2 regions of the Roseateles sp. AC306 genome follow, and region 1 is predicted to be linked to the other one. Evidence: predicted binding sites of a transcription regulator. Region 1 holds the regulator's gene; the other holds the start of a gene.

Region 1 (6,997 bases):
CTCCATCAGCTCGTCGACCGTGCACTCCGGGTTCTTCAGCGCGAACAGGCAGGCGTCGATGACTTCGTTGAGGTTGTGCGGCGGGATATTCGTTGCCATACCCACTGCAATACCCGACGAGCCATTCACCAACAGATTAGGCAAACGGGTCGGCAGGACCAGCGGTTCCTTATGGCTGCCGTCGTAATTCGGCCCGAAATCGACAGTTTCCTTGTCGATGTCCGCCAGCATTTCGTGCGCGATTTTGTCGAGCCGGATTTCGGTGTATCGCATCGCAGCGGCGTTATCGCCGTCGATGGAGCCGAAGTTCCCCTGCCCGTCGATCAGCATGTGGCGCAAGCTGAATGGCTGGGCCATGCGGACGATGGTGTCGTAAATCGCCGAGTCGCCGTGCGGATGGTATTTACCCATCGTTTCACCCACTGCCTGCGCGCTCTTGCGGTACTTGGCGTTGTAGGTGTTGCCCATTTCGTTCATCGCGTACAGCACGCGACGGTGCACCGGCTTGAGGCCGTCGCGGGCATCGGGCAGGGCGCGGCCGACGATCACGCTCATCGCGTAATCGAGGTAGGAGCGGCGCATCTCCTCCTCAAGGCTGATCGGCAGGGTTTCCTTGGCGAACTGGGTCATGCGGGCTCGATCTTCAGCGTGCGCGGCCTGGCCTCACGGCGGGGCAACATCAGGGGTGGCGAAAGGTGCTAATTCTATGCGGCCCGCTACCCTGTAGCAGGAGCGCAACAGCGTCGCCGCGCCCACGAACGTAGGCCGCCACAATGCGGTCGACCCAGTGCCCACATGGCACAATCGTTGAGTCCCTAGGAGAAACCCTAAAGACTCTCCTGCGGTTTGAGTACTGACTCTCGCAGGGCAACTGCGGCATTCCTTGAGAGGAGAATCATGAAGAAACTGAATCGCGTGGCGTCGCTGTTTGCGGTGGCTGCGGTCGTCGCTGCGGCATCGTCGGCCACTACGGCCCAGACTATTGACAACTGGCGCGCTACGGACGGCACTGTTTGGAAGAACGGCACCAACGAATATTGCTGGCGCAACAACTTCTGGACGCCGGCCACGGCTGCCAAGGGTTGCGATGGCGAAATCAAGCCTGCAGAAAAGCCGGTAGCGCCCCCCGCGCCTCCTGCTCAGCCGCCGGTCGCCCCTCCTGTCCCGCCGAAGCCGGTCCCCCCGCCGCCTCCGGCTCCGGTCAGCGAGAAGGTTACTTTCGCTGCTGATGCCTTCTTCGACTTCGACAAGTCGACGCTGAAGCCCGAAGCCACCGCCAAGCTGGATGACCTGGTCAGCAAGACCAAGGGCATCAACCTGGAAGTCATCATTGCCGTGGGCCACACCGACTCGGTCGGCAGCGACGAGTACAACCAGAAGCTGTCGATCCGCCGCTCGGAAGCCGTCAAGGCCTACCTGGTGGGCAAGGGTGTCGAGCCGAACCGCGTCTACACCGAAGGCAAGGGCGAAAAGCAGCCCGTGGCCGACAACAAGACCACCGAAGGCCGTGCCAAGAACCGTCGCACGGAAATCGAAGTCGTCGGTACGCGCAACAAGTAAGCTCCATCGCCTTCGGGCGGTTAGCTCAAAGCCCCGCCGGCTCGCCGCGGGGCTTTTTTATTTCAGCAGACCATGACGATCAATGCCGATCCGCAAGAGCTTGCCAAGTTTGGCGAACTCGCCCACCGCTGGTGGGACCCAGAAAGTGACTTCAAGCCTCTTCATCAGATCAACCCGCTGCGGTTGGGCTGGATTCAGCAACTCTGCCCGCTGGCGGGCAAGCGCGTCGTCGACGTGGGCTGCGGTGGCGGCATCCTGAGCGACTCCATGGCCCGCGCCGGTGCTCAGGTGCTGGGCATTGACCTGTCGACCAAACCATTGAGAGTTGCCGAACTGCATGCCATGGAGGCAGGCACGGAAGGCGTCGAGTACCGTGAGATTGCGGTCGAGGCGCTTGCGGCCGAGCAGCCGGCGAGCTTCGACGCCGTCACCTGCATGGAGATGCTGGAGCACGTGCCCGATCCCGCCTCCGTCGTGCGCGCTCTGGCCACTTTGGTCAAGCCCGGCGGCTGGGTGTTTTTGTCGACGCTGAATCGCAACGCCAAGTCCTTCGTTCTTGCCATCGTCGGCGCGGAGTACGTGCTGAACATGCTGCCCAAGGGCACGCATGAATACGCGCGCTTCCTGAAGCCTTCCGAACTGGCGCAGTTCTGCCGCGACGCTGGCCTGGAGCTGCAAACCAGCCGCGGCCTGAGCTACAACCCGCTGACGCAGCGCTACAGCCTGGGTAGCGACACCGACGTCAACTATTTGCTCGCCTGCCGGCGTCCGTTGTGAGTCGCCTCGCCCCGCGCTGGGTGCATCTGCGGGCCGTCCTGTTCGATCTTGACGGCACGTTGATCGATAGCGCCGAGGACTTGGCCCGCGCGGCGAACGCGATGCGCGCCGAACGTGGCCTGTTGCCGCTGCCGCTTGGGCAATATCGGCCGCACGGCGGCTCGGGGGCCCGCGGCATGCTGGGACAGGCATTCGCCGTTGCGCCCGGGCAGCAGTTTTACGACGAGCTGAAGCGCGAATTCCTCGACCGCTATGAGACGCTGATGTATGACAACACGCGAGCGTTTGCCGGCGTCGAGGCCGAACTCGCGGCGTTGTCGGCTGCGGGTCTTGTCTGGGGCATCGTCACCAACAAGGCAGAGCGCTTCGCGTTGCCGTTGACGGCGGCGCTGCGTCTGGGTGCGCGGGTGTTGGTGGGCGGTGACACCACCGGCCATACCAAGCCACATCCGGCGCCGCTGCTGGAAGCGGCGCGCCGTCTGGGCGTTGCTCCCCAGGGCTGTCTCTACGTGGGCGACGACGAGCGGGATGTGATCGCTGGTCGCGCGGCCAGCATGGCGACGGCGGTTGCGGCATGGGGATACCTGGGCGCGCAGGCAGATTTCAGTCAGTGGGGCGCTGATATCGCGCTGGCCGCTCCAGGCGAGCTCTTGAAACAGCTCGGACTGGCCTAAACTAGCGAGCTCTGGGGCCGACTTGGTTTCGACGTGGGTGCGGATCCGGAGTAGGGCATGCCGAGCACCAGTTCGCTCGTAAAACCACTGGAAACAAAGTAACTGCAAACGACTCTACGTTCGCACTCGCCGCTTAATTGCGGATGAGCTTCTCAACGGCAGGCCGATGGGCCGGGCTGAATCCCGCAAGGGGCTAGGCTGAGAAGTCACTCACATCGGCTGGCAATGCGCTGGGTCACTCAGTGTGTTGTGAGACTAAGTGACTGGCGGGAAAGCTAGCGTGCCACTGCGCGAGTTGACCGTGAGATTCAAATCAGCCGGCTAAGCATGTAGATCTGCCCGGTGATGGCTTGCGGACGGGGGTTCAATTCCCCCCGGCTCCACCATTACAGAGTTCAGCGAGGTTCGCTGAATTCCAAAAAAGGCCTAAGTCAATCAACGACTTAGGCCTTTTTCTTTGTCCGTCAGCGTCCGGGTAAGTGCGCCACCTTCCGGCATCTGACCGGGTAACTTTCAGGATAGCCCGGCTCGTCGGGGTGACACTCCTCGCAGAGTTACCCAGCCGGTATTCGGGCTATGGACCCCACCACGATTGATGGTGAGAGCGCGCGAGCGCGGGGGCTATTTCTTTGCACCGAATCCCTTTGCTCGTACGCGGGGACCCGGCATAGCCCAGTCGGGCATCGACGCTCCTCGCTCGCCGATCGGGCTGTCGAGGCCCAGCTTGCGGGTGAGCGTCGCGGCGTCAAAGGGTGCATGAACTTTGACGTCGTTGTCGAAATAGCAGTAGATGTCGCGGCGGGAATGATGGGGACCGGGATCCGTGGAGGCCAAGCGGGCGTCGTATACCTGGTGGCCGCTGCTCCAGGCCTTGACGCGCGTCGCCCAGCGGTCCAGCGCCTCGCCGCTGTAGCCGCTCGCGTAGAGCTCCTTGTCGCCGTGCAAGCGCACATAGACGAAATCTGCGGTCAGGTCTTCAAGCAATGGCCATTTGCCGGCTGTATCGGCGACGACCAGCGCGACCTCGTAACGCCGCAGCAGCGCGATGAAAGCTGGGTCGACAAAGCTTGGATGGCGAATCTCGACGGCATGGCGCATCGAGCGTTTGCGGTCGATGTCCAGGCTCACCCGGCCTTCAACGCGCGAGTCGTGACCTCTGGCGATACGCGCCGCCGCTTCAGTGTCATGCGGCAGCATGGCGAAAAATGCTTCGAATCGATCCGGCTTGAAGGGCAGCATCGGCGGGAACTGCCAGAGGATGGGGCCGAGCTTGTCACGCAATTCGAACAGGCCGTTCGCAAGAAAATTGGCCAGTGGCGTCTCGATTTCCTTCAGCCGCCGCATGTGGGTGATGTACTTCGGCGCCTTCACGGAGAACACAAAGCCGGGGGGCGTGTCATCGCGCCACTGCGCGTAGTAGTCCGGGTGCTGAAGCGAGTAGAAGGAGCCGTTGATCTCGATGGTGGGCACCATCCTCGATGCGAACTCAAGTTCGCGTCGCTGGACCAAGCCCTCCGGGTAGAACACACTGCGCCAGGGTTCGTATCGCCAGCCGGAGATGCCGATTCGAATGTCACCACCGGGAGCGCGTGCCTTGGCCATGCGGCAACGGGGCAGGGCGCGTGCCCAAACCGGCGTCGATCCAAGCGAATCGCGCGCCGTTCAATATCGATCAGTTGAAGCCTTGCCCTCTGATCAAGCCGACGGCCAGGCCCTCGATGCTGAAGTGCTCGCTGTCGTTCACATGAATGGGCTCGAAATCAGCGTTCTCAGGCAGCAGCTGGATGCCGTCCGGCCCGCGCTTGAAGCGTTTGACGGTGACTTCCTCACCAACGCGGGCGACGACGATCTGGCCGTTGCGGGCTTCCTTGGCGGACTGCACGGCGAGCAGATCGCCGTCGAGGATGCCGATGTCCTTCATGCTCATGCCCTTGACCTTGAGCAGGTAGTCGGGCTTCTTCGCAAACAGCGTTGGCTCGACGGTGTAAGTCTGCTCGACATGCTCCTGCGCCAGGATGGGAGCGCCGGCGGCAACGCGGCCGATCAAGGGAAGCGTGAGTTGGGCGAACGCCGGGATGGGCAGGCTGAACTGGCGGGCGCGATTGACGGCATTCAGCGTGTCGGACTTGAGGCGGATGCCGCGCGAGGTGCCGCCGACCAGTTCGAGAACACCCTTGCGCGCGAGGGCCTGCAGATGCTCCTCGGCGGCGTTGGCGGATTTGAAACCCAGTTCGGCGGCGATCTCGGCGCGGGTGGGGGGCGAGCCGGTGCTTTCGATCGCGTTGCGCACCAGGTCGAAGATCTGCTGTTGGCGGGCGGTAAGCTTGGGTTGGTCTTGCACGGGCGGCCTTTTCAAGGTGGCTGGAAATTTGTCCAGCACCTGTATTTTTGTCCAGGAAACCAGCAAATTGCAAACCCCAGCGAAATTGATCGTCATTCTGGGCACCGGCGGCACGATTGCTGGCACCGCTGCAAGCGCCAGCGACGGCGTGGGCTACACGGCCGCGCAGCTGCGTGTCGAGGACTTGCTCGCTGCTGTGCCGGCATTGGTGGGGCGGCCATTGGAGGCGCAGCAGGTCGCACAGTTGGACAGCAAGGACATGGACTGTGCGACCTGGCAGCGCCTCGCGCATGCCGTGCAGGCGCAGTTGGCGCGGCCCGAGGTGGCGGGCGTCGTTATCAGCCACGGCACGGACACGCTGGAGGAGACAGCCTACTTTCTGCACCGCGTGCTGGCGCCAACCAAGCCCGTGGTGCTGACGGCGGCGATGCGGCCGGCGACGGCGCTGGCGCCCGACGGGCCGCAGAATCTTTTCGACGCTGTGCAAGTGGCGGCCACCCGGGGCGCCATGGGTGTGGTCGTTGTGCTGGCGGGTCGCGTGCATGACGCGATACAGGTGCGCAAGACGCACAGCTACCGCGTCGATGCCTTCGAATCGGTGGACGGCGCGCTCGTGGCCCGGGTGGAGGAGGGCGCGGTCCGGCTTGTTGGCCGCTGGCCGGTGGGTGAGGCGTTAGGTCTGAATCGTGTCGCAAGGCCGGCGGAGAGCTGGCCACGCGTCGACATCGTGCTCAACCACGCCGGCGCCGATGGCCGTGTCGTGCAGGCACTGCTAACGGCGGGTGTGGACGGCATCGTCGCAGCCGGGACAGGCAACGGCACGCTGAGCATGACCCTGGAGGATGCGCTGCGTGACGCCGAGGTGCGCGGCGTACGCGTGCTGCGCAGCACGCGCTGCGACGCCGGGCCGGTGATGGACCTGCCCGGCCTGCTGCCGAGTGCCGGTGCACTGAGTCCGGTCAAGGCCAGGATCGAGCTGATCCTGGTCCTGCTCGCGGGCTGATCAGACGATCGTCAGCGTCACGTCCACATTGCCGCGCGTGGCGTTGGAGTACGGGCATACCTCGTGGGCGGTGGCCACCAGCGCTTCCAGTGCGGCGCGCTCCATGCCGGGCACGGAGATCTTCATATCGACCTGGATGCCGAAGGCGCCCGGCTTGTTGGCGTGCGGGCCGATGGCGACATCGCTGGTGATGGACACCTCGGCGGGCAGGCTGATCTTCTGCTTGCCGGCGACGGCCTTCATCGCGCCGATGAAGCAGGCGGAGTAGCCGGCCGCGAACAACTGCTCGGGGTTGGTGCCCGGGCCGCCGGCGCCGCCCAGTTCCTTGGGCGTGGACAGCGTCACGTCGATGGCGCCATCGGAAGACTTGGCAGTGCCGGCGCGGCCGCCAGTGGCAGTTGCGGTGGCGGTGTAGAGGGCTTTTTCGATGGCCATGGGGGCTCCTTTGGGGGTCGTGGTGGGAAAGGTGATCAGTCGGTAGTGGCTTGACTCAGCTGCTGCCGGAGTTCGTGCAGCCGCTGGGTCAGTGCGACGAGCTCGTCCAGCTCGCAGGCGCTGGCGCAGGCGAGCTGGTTGGGGATGTCCAGCGCCAGGGAGCGCAGCTTGCGGCCTGCGGGTGTCAGAAACAAGTCGACGCGGCGC
Region 2 (6,997 bases), on a different contig from region 1:
GTCCGTTGCCCACGTCCACACCACCACCCCATCCACCGGCAGAACCGAAAAGGTCTTCTGCTGTTAGTCCGTGCGACTTGATTTCGCGTTGGAGGCGGGACACGACTTGGCGTTTCATCGTCTCTGCTTGTTGCTCGAGCTTTGCAATCTGAGCGCGGAGACTGGGAAGGCTATTACGCGGCATGGCTGACCAAATAGTTTTAACTCGCCGAGTTTACGAAAGGAGTGAAGTTCCAGAGAGAGGAATTTGGTGCCGGATACGGCATGGCACGAAATGCCGGCGAGCCGATTGTGGCGACCCCGTTACTTGCGGCGGCAAGGACCGATTGCCTGCTACCTGAAGTCCCGGCTTGACGTCGCGCTCGCCAGTCGCCCCAACATCGGCGTCAGGTCCCGCCCCTTCCTGACCTTCAGTGCCGCAACGCCATCGCGATACTGCCAAGTGCCTTCGACTGCGAGGAGCTTTGACTTCAGCAAGATGCGTTCGTGCGCCAGGTCAGTCCGCAGGCTCGGCGCCACGATGAGCTGAATCTCGCCCTCCTCGTCTTCGAGGCTGATGAACATCGTCCCCTTGGCCGTCTCCGGCTGCTGTCGCAAAGTCACGATTCCGCACGTTCTCACCGTCTGGCCGCTTCGCATGCGCTGCAGTTTGCTCGACTTCAGCAGCCGGAGCTTCAGCGCATCCAGTTGGTCGCGGAGCAACCGTAGCGGATGACTGCGCAGTGTGAACCCCACGCTTGCGTAATCGTGGACGACCTCATGTGCCTCGGGCGCCTCCTCGAGCTCCAGCGGCTCTTCCTCGATTGGTACCTCCTCCAGCAGTCCGAGCTGCAACCCCAGCGCCGCGGCGTCCCAGGCCTGCTGCCTGCGATGGCCAGACAAGCTCCGCAACGCGTCGCCACCTGCCAGCAACCGCATGACCGGCTGCTCCAGCCTCGCGCGCAAGCACAGGTCTTCGGCGGTGAGGAACGGCGCCTCCTTGCGAGCAGCCATGATGCGTTGCGCCGCCGCCTCCTTCAGGCCGTTGATGAGCCGAAGCCCCAGCCGCACAGCAGGACGGGTCTCGATGTCCTCAAGCGTGCTGCCGTAGTCGCTGTGCATAACATCCGGCGGGCGCACTTCGACGCCGTGGCGGATTGCGTCGTGGATGAGCTGGCCCTCGCTGTAGAAACCGAGCGGCGACGCATTCAACAGTCCTACGAGAAACTCGGCCGGGTGGTGGGTTTTGAGCCAGGCGCTCGTGTAAACGAGCAGCGCGAACGAGGCGGCGTGGGACTCTGGAAATCCATATTCCGCGAAGCCACGGACCTGCTGGAATATGGACTCAGCGAACGCTGTGTCGTAGCCGCGCTCGGTCATGCCTCCGATGAGCTTGTCCCTAAAGTGGCCCAGACCGCCCTTGCGCTTCCACGCCGCCATCGCGCGCCGAAGCTGGTCCGCTTCGCCAGGCGTGAATCCGGCCGCGATGATGGCCGTTTGCATCACCTGTTCCTGAAAAATCACCACGCCCAGCGTGCGTTCCAGGGCTTCCCGCAACGAATCACTCGGGTAGCTCACCGGCACCTTGCCCTGCCGGCGCTGTAGGTACGGATGCACGGCATTGCCCACAATCGGCCCCGGGCGGACGAGTGCGACTTCGATGACGAGGTCATAAAAGCATTTCGGCTTGAGCCGCGGCAGCATCGAGCGCTGGGCGCGGCTCTCGACTTGGAAGACCCCGACGCTGTCGCCGCGTGAGAGCCGCTCGTAGACCTCTTCGCACTCCGCCGGGATGTCACCTACCTCGAAGGTGTGGCCCTTTCGCCTGCTGACGAATTCCAACGTCATGCGGATGGCCGTCATCATTCCGAGCGCGAGGATGTCGACCTTCAGGAACCCCAGAGCGTCGAGGTCGTCCTTGTCCCACTCGATGACGGTGCGGTCCGCCATGGTGGCGTTCTCTATGGGCACCATGCGAGACAGCGGCTCACCTGTTAGCACAAAGCCGCCCGTGTGCTGGCCCAGGTGCCTCGGGAATCCGCGCAACTCCGCCGTCAGTTTGAGCAGCTGGCGCATGTCCAACCGGTCGACGTCGACGCCGAGCTGCTTGAGCTTTGCAGGCGCCGCGTCGGGGTCGTCCCACCAGTTGTTCTCAGCGGCGAGCTCTGCAGCCTCCTCGAGCGTGAACCCCAGCGCCTTGCCCACGTCGCGGAACGCGCTTCGCGAGCGATAGCTGGCGACCGTTGCGGTCAGCGCCGCACGGTGCCGGCCGTACCGTTCGTACAAGTACTGGATGACCTCTTCGCGCCGGGCGTTTTCGAAGTCGATGTCGATGTCGGGCGGCTCGTTGCGTTCGCGGCTGATGAACCGCTCGAACAGCACGGACATCCGCGACGGGTCGACCTCCGTGATGTGCAGGCAGTAGCACACGACCGAGTTCGCGGCCGACCCGCGGCCCTGGCAAAGGATGCCCCGACTGCGGGCGAACTTGACGATGTCCCCGACCGTCAAGAAATAGTGCTGGTAATTCAGCTCGTCGATGAGCTCCAGCTCGTGCTCAATCAGGGCCTGGACCTTCGCTGGTGCACCGTTGGGCCACCGCTGCCCTGCCCCTTCGTACGTCAGCCGTCGCAGGTAGCTCGTTGGCGTCTCTCCCTCTGGAACAACCTCAGCGGGATAGCAATACTTCAGCTCGTCGAGCGAGAAGTGGCAGCGCTCGGCGACGCGCAGCGTTTCGGCCAAGAGCTCCGGCGGGAAGGTGCATGACAGACGAAACCTGGTGCGCAGGTGCCGCTCGCCGTTTGGCTGCAATGCGTAGCCGCACTCGGTCAGCGGCTTGCCGACGCGGACCGCCGTGACGACGTCCTGTAGCCCCTTGCGAGCACGCGTGTGCATGTGCACGTCGCCAACGGCCACCAGCGGAATGGCGGTGGCCTCGCTGGCCAGGCGCAACTTGTGCAGCCAAACCGCGTCATCGAGTTGTCGCAGCTGCTCAACCCCGAGCCAGCAGCGCCCGACGAAGCGGAACAGCAACCACTCGGCGACGCGCTGGACCTGAGTCGCATCACAGCTGCGGTCGGGACAGGCGATGAGCACGCAGTCGTCCAGCGCCGACGGCTGGATGCCTCTTAGCTCCAGCCGGTAGGTGCCTTTTGGAGAAGCCCGCCGCAGGTCCGTGATGAACTCGCAGAGGTTCCCGTAGCCGTTGCGGTTCGTTGCCAGCACGACGAGCGTGAACGGCGTGTCGCACTGGACGCGGAACTGCGAGCCGACGACGAGTTTGAGGCCGGCCTCCTTCGCCGCAACGTGGGCCCGGACAACGCCGGCGAGTGAGCATTCGTCGGTAATTGCCAGGGCGCTGTAGTCAAGCTCCTTGGCACGCTCGACAAGCTCGTGCGGGTGGCTGGCGCCGGTGAGGAACGAAAAGTTGCTGAGACACCGAAGCTCGGCGTAGTGGACCTCGCCGCTTGCCTGCTCGCCGTCGGTCATGAGAACGACCCGTGCAGGAACCAGTTGTCCTGGGACTGCTGGCGCTCCTTGTAGACCCAAAGGAATCCGCCATGCGGGCTGAGCGCCAGCCAGTAGTCCCGGCGCACCTGGGTGTGCTCCTGCTCCTCGCGCGGACCGACCCGATGCCACCAGCCACCTTCAACCAAGTGAGGACCGAGCAAGAGCTTCAGCGGCCCCTGGAAATGCGGCCGGCTGTTTCGCACAGCGAGCGGCAAGGGCGTATCGAGCACACAGGTTGGCGCCGGGAACGGCGGCGTAGCGCCTTTGCGCTTCGGCGGCTGCTGGTCAAGCGGAAGCCAATGCTGGGTCCACTCGGTCCGGTAGTCCTCACGCAGCACCGGCCTCTGGACGTTTTCAGGGCCGATGCGCGCGGCTATGCGCTCTCGCAGCAGCGCTCGCGCCTGCGTGCGGTTCACGACGTCGGGCAAGAACGACAAGTTCTGCTGCTCGAGCCTCACCACTTCGGTAGCGGTCAGCATCACTTCGCCGGCGGGAGCTGCCAGCTCGACCTTGGCCAAATGCTCCGTGAGCAGCCGCTCCAAGTGGTCGATGTTCCGACTTGGAATCGCCGTCCGGATGGTCAGGCCGCCTGTGGCTTCGACATTCTTGGCGCGCATCGTGTCGTGCGCCCACCCAAACGCGAACGCCGTGACACCGGCATGCCGCGCTGTGAGCCAGCCACAGAGCTGCAGCAGAAGGACATGGGCGCCAGCAAGCAGCGCTGGGGCGAGTTCCACCCGGGACATCAGCTCCAGCCGGGCGTGGAAGTCGTCCGATGGCTGCACCCAGTCGTGGGCCAGCGGCCGGTCGCCGTAGGCCTGGTCCAGCGCGATGAGCAGCTCTTTGCCAAAGCGATGGTTCAGACCGTTGCGCGGGAGTCGTCGCAGGTCGCCGAGCCGGCTGCAGCCGACGTGCCCCAACGTCACCAGGTGCTTATGGGCTGCCGTCAGCACATTGAGTGGCAGCCCGTTCAGCAGCCCGGTCAGCTGAGCGTTATCGTTGTTCTCATTCCCGGCCCTGGCCAAACACAGCGCCGCCAAGCTGTTGGAGGCCCAAGCCACGCTGGCGCAGCCCAGCTCTGCAGATTCGAGGACGACCCGGTCCCTAAGCGCCTGTCGACCACCGAACAGACGCGTCGACGCCGCCACCTCCATGACAACGGACTCTTCAAAAAGGGCCACCCGCGGGGTGAATTGCAGCGCCCAGTTCGTAAGCCTCTGTTGGACATCAGTGGTGGGCGGTGTCGCTGGGTCGCGTGGCGGTAGGAGTGCTGCCCACCACATGGGGCACCTCGATGGAAATCGGTTTGTCGTCGAGCTGGCTGGGGCGCATCAACTCGGGTGTCAGTACGCGGGCGACCCCGCCGGCGTACGCAGGTAGCAGTAGGTCACCCTCGTGAAGCGGCCCCTTGCGCTTGGCGACTCGGACCCGAAGGTCCCAATCCAGGCCCATCTCAGCCACGACACGTAGCGGCGCCGGTGACGAATCCCTGAGGGCTTGCGCCGGTCGGATGAGGAAACAGACGCCTTCGAACCCTTGGGCGCAGGCCTGCAGGCGGCGAAGCTGTTCCGGTCTGACCTGCGGCAGCCACGAAACCAGCACGTCGGCACCGTTGTCCCGAAGAAGCTGCTCCGTGACCCACAGCCGTCGGGCGGGCTCGTCGACGTTGTAGCGCCAGAACCGGTCGGGCTCGATGCCGTCCTGCACCAAACCTTCCATCGACGGCGGCCGCGCTGGTCCAACGACGGCAACTTCACCGCCGCCGGTCATGATGGGACGGATGGCTGGCATCAGCAGGCGCCATTCCAGCGTACCCGGCTGCGATGTCAGCAGCTCGGTGATGGCCATCCCGGGCCAGCCACCACCCGGCAGCTCGTCGTCCAGGGCGGCCCAGCCGCTGGCGTAGACCTTGGAGGGAGGCGGATGCAGCTCACCACCCCGCCACAGTGCAGCTTCCACGTGTGTAGGCAGCGGCTCCACCATGGGAACAGCGGTGTTTTGGGCGGGTGGGGTGAGCTGCACGGTCGGCTTGATGTACTGATGTTTTATACAGTACCATCCAGCCCATGGGTCTGTCGAGCCGTTCGGTCGCGGGGAGTGAAAACCGCCCGGTGGCACGGCTTTTGGCCCGAGGAAGGACGTAGCCGTGTGTTCAAACTATGAAGCTGTCACCAACAACGCCAAGCTGCTGGGCGCGTTCGGTGTGACCCTGCCGGCAGGTGCCGAGGCCTCCCCCCACCCCAGCGCTGGCGCGCTGGCGCCGTTCATCGTGCGCTCGACGGTTCGCAAGCCCAATTCCCTGGGCGACGCCAAGCTTGGCGTGCTTGGCTTGCTTCCATCCTTCGCAACGTCTGTTGAGTTCTCGGAACACACGTACAACTGCCGCACCGAGACCATGCGGCAGAAGCCTGCATTCAAGGACAGCTGGTGGGCGGGGCGCCGCTGCGTGATTCCCGTCCAGCGCATCGCCGAGTGGTGCTACGAGACGGAGGACGGTCACCCGGAGCTTTGGGGTGTGAGCCTGGCGGACGCTGAGCCGATGGGGCTAGCCGGCATCTGGAACGAGTGGTCCAGCCCACAAGGTGAGAAGGTACTGTCGTTCTCGATGCTCACCATCAACGCCGACGGCCACGCCGTGTTTGGCCACCTCAACCATCCCGACCACGAAAAGCGGATGCCGGTCATCCTGCCGATGTCGGCGCAAGAGACCTGGCTCTACGGGTCCACCAAGACGGCCGAGCAGCTGCTCGTGCGGTTTCCCGCTGAAAAACTGCACGCCGCAGCGGTGGACCCGGTGGCACGGCCGCTGCGCGAGCCGCCGCAGTGGGTCAACGAGCCGGACATGTTCCAAGAGGAATGGCGCGCCACCGCGGCCGAGCTACCGCGCAAGCGAACCGCAAAGCCGACCGCTTTGCCCCCTCCTCCGCCGGAGCTGCCGGGGCCCCTCAACGGCGACCTGTTTGGATGAAGGAGAGCGCGATGTTCCTGAACCTCAACGACCCTCACAGCATCGTCACTTGGTGGCGGGTCTGGCCCGAGCGGCACAGCGCTTTTTTGAACCACAAGCTGACGTCGAGCCCGCAGTTCGCCTCTGCAATCCGCGAAGCGCAGCGCTTGATAGCGCAGGACCCAGACCTGAATGCCCAATGGGCGCAGTCGGTTCGCGAGCGGCGCGCACGTGAAGCCCTCGCAGCAGAGAATGTCGTCAACGTGCCAGCGCACGAACTTCGTTGGCGAGAGCTAGCAACTGCTGCCTGATGAGACTCATCCTGGACGATGTTGACTTCGGGTCGTCCAACAGGGCCGAGCTAACGCAATGACTCAACTGAACTTGCATCCGTACGCCCTTTGGTTCGACTGCAGCCCGTTCGATGCCGAGCAAGAGGAACTCGCTCGTCGGGTGGCGCGAACGGTGCTCGATAGGCATTTCGGGGCCTGGAACGTCATCGCAGCGCACGACGCGGCGCTGGCCACGGGAAAGCGGTATGTCTGCGAAGCTGGTCAAACG

What was found. The regulator LexA, encoded in region 1, represses DNA repair genes until DNA is damaged. The targets are predictions, from matches to a motif close to ACTGTATNNNNATACAGT.
Region 2: the regulator LexA is predicted to act here: its motif matches at 5,526-5,543, upstream of imuA (translesion DNA synthesis-associated protein ImuA).

Annotation. Positions count from the first base shown of each region.
Region 1 covers NZ_CEEDEB010000001.1:600,824-607,820, forward strand. The annotation lists gene gyrA (DNA gyrase subunit A) at 1-630, opposite strand, end outside; gene ompA (outer membrane protein OmpA) at 898-1,560, shown strand; gene ubiG (bifunctional 2-polyprenyl-6-hydroxyphenol methylase/3-demethylubiquinol 3-O-methyltransferase UbiG) at 1,633-2,337, shown strand; gene AC0IZJ_RS02415 (HAD-IA family hydrolase) at 2,334-3,011, shown strand; RNA gene ssrA (transfer-messenger RNA) at 3,025-3,397, shown strand; gene AC0IZJ_RS02425 (DUF72 domain-containing protein) at 3,633-4,613, opposite strand; gene lexA (transcriptional repressor LexA) at 4,684-5,352, opposite strand; gene AC0IZJ_RS02435 (asparaginase) at 5,438-6,355, shown strand; gene AC0IZJ_RS02440 (organic hydroperoxide resistance protein) at 6,356-6,790, opposite strand; gene AC0IZJ_RS02445 (MarR family winged helix-turn-helix transcriptional regulator) at 6,826-6,997, opposite strand, start outside.
Region 2 covers NZ_CEEDEB010000008.1:186,202-193,198, forward strand. The annotation lists gene AC0IZJ_RS17200 (H-NS family nucleoid-associated regulatory protein) at 1-118, opposite strand, end outside; gene AC0IZJ_RS17205 (error-prone DNA polymerase) at 334-3,468, opposite strand; gene AC0IZJ_RS17210 (Y-family DNA polymerase) at 3,465-4,670, opposite strand; gene imuA (translesion DNA synthesis-associated protein ImuA) at 4,717-5,472, opposite strand; gene AC0IZJ_RS17220 (SOS response-associated peptidase) at 5,636-6,457, shown strand; gene AC0IZJ_RS17225 (hypothetical protein) at 6,469-6,747, shown strand; gene AC0IZJ_RS17230 (hypothetical protein) at 6,806-6,997, shown strand, end outside.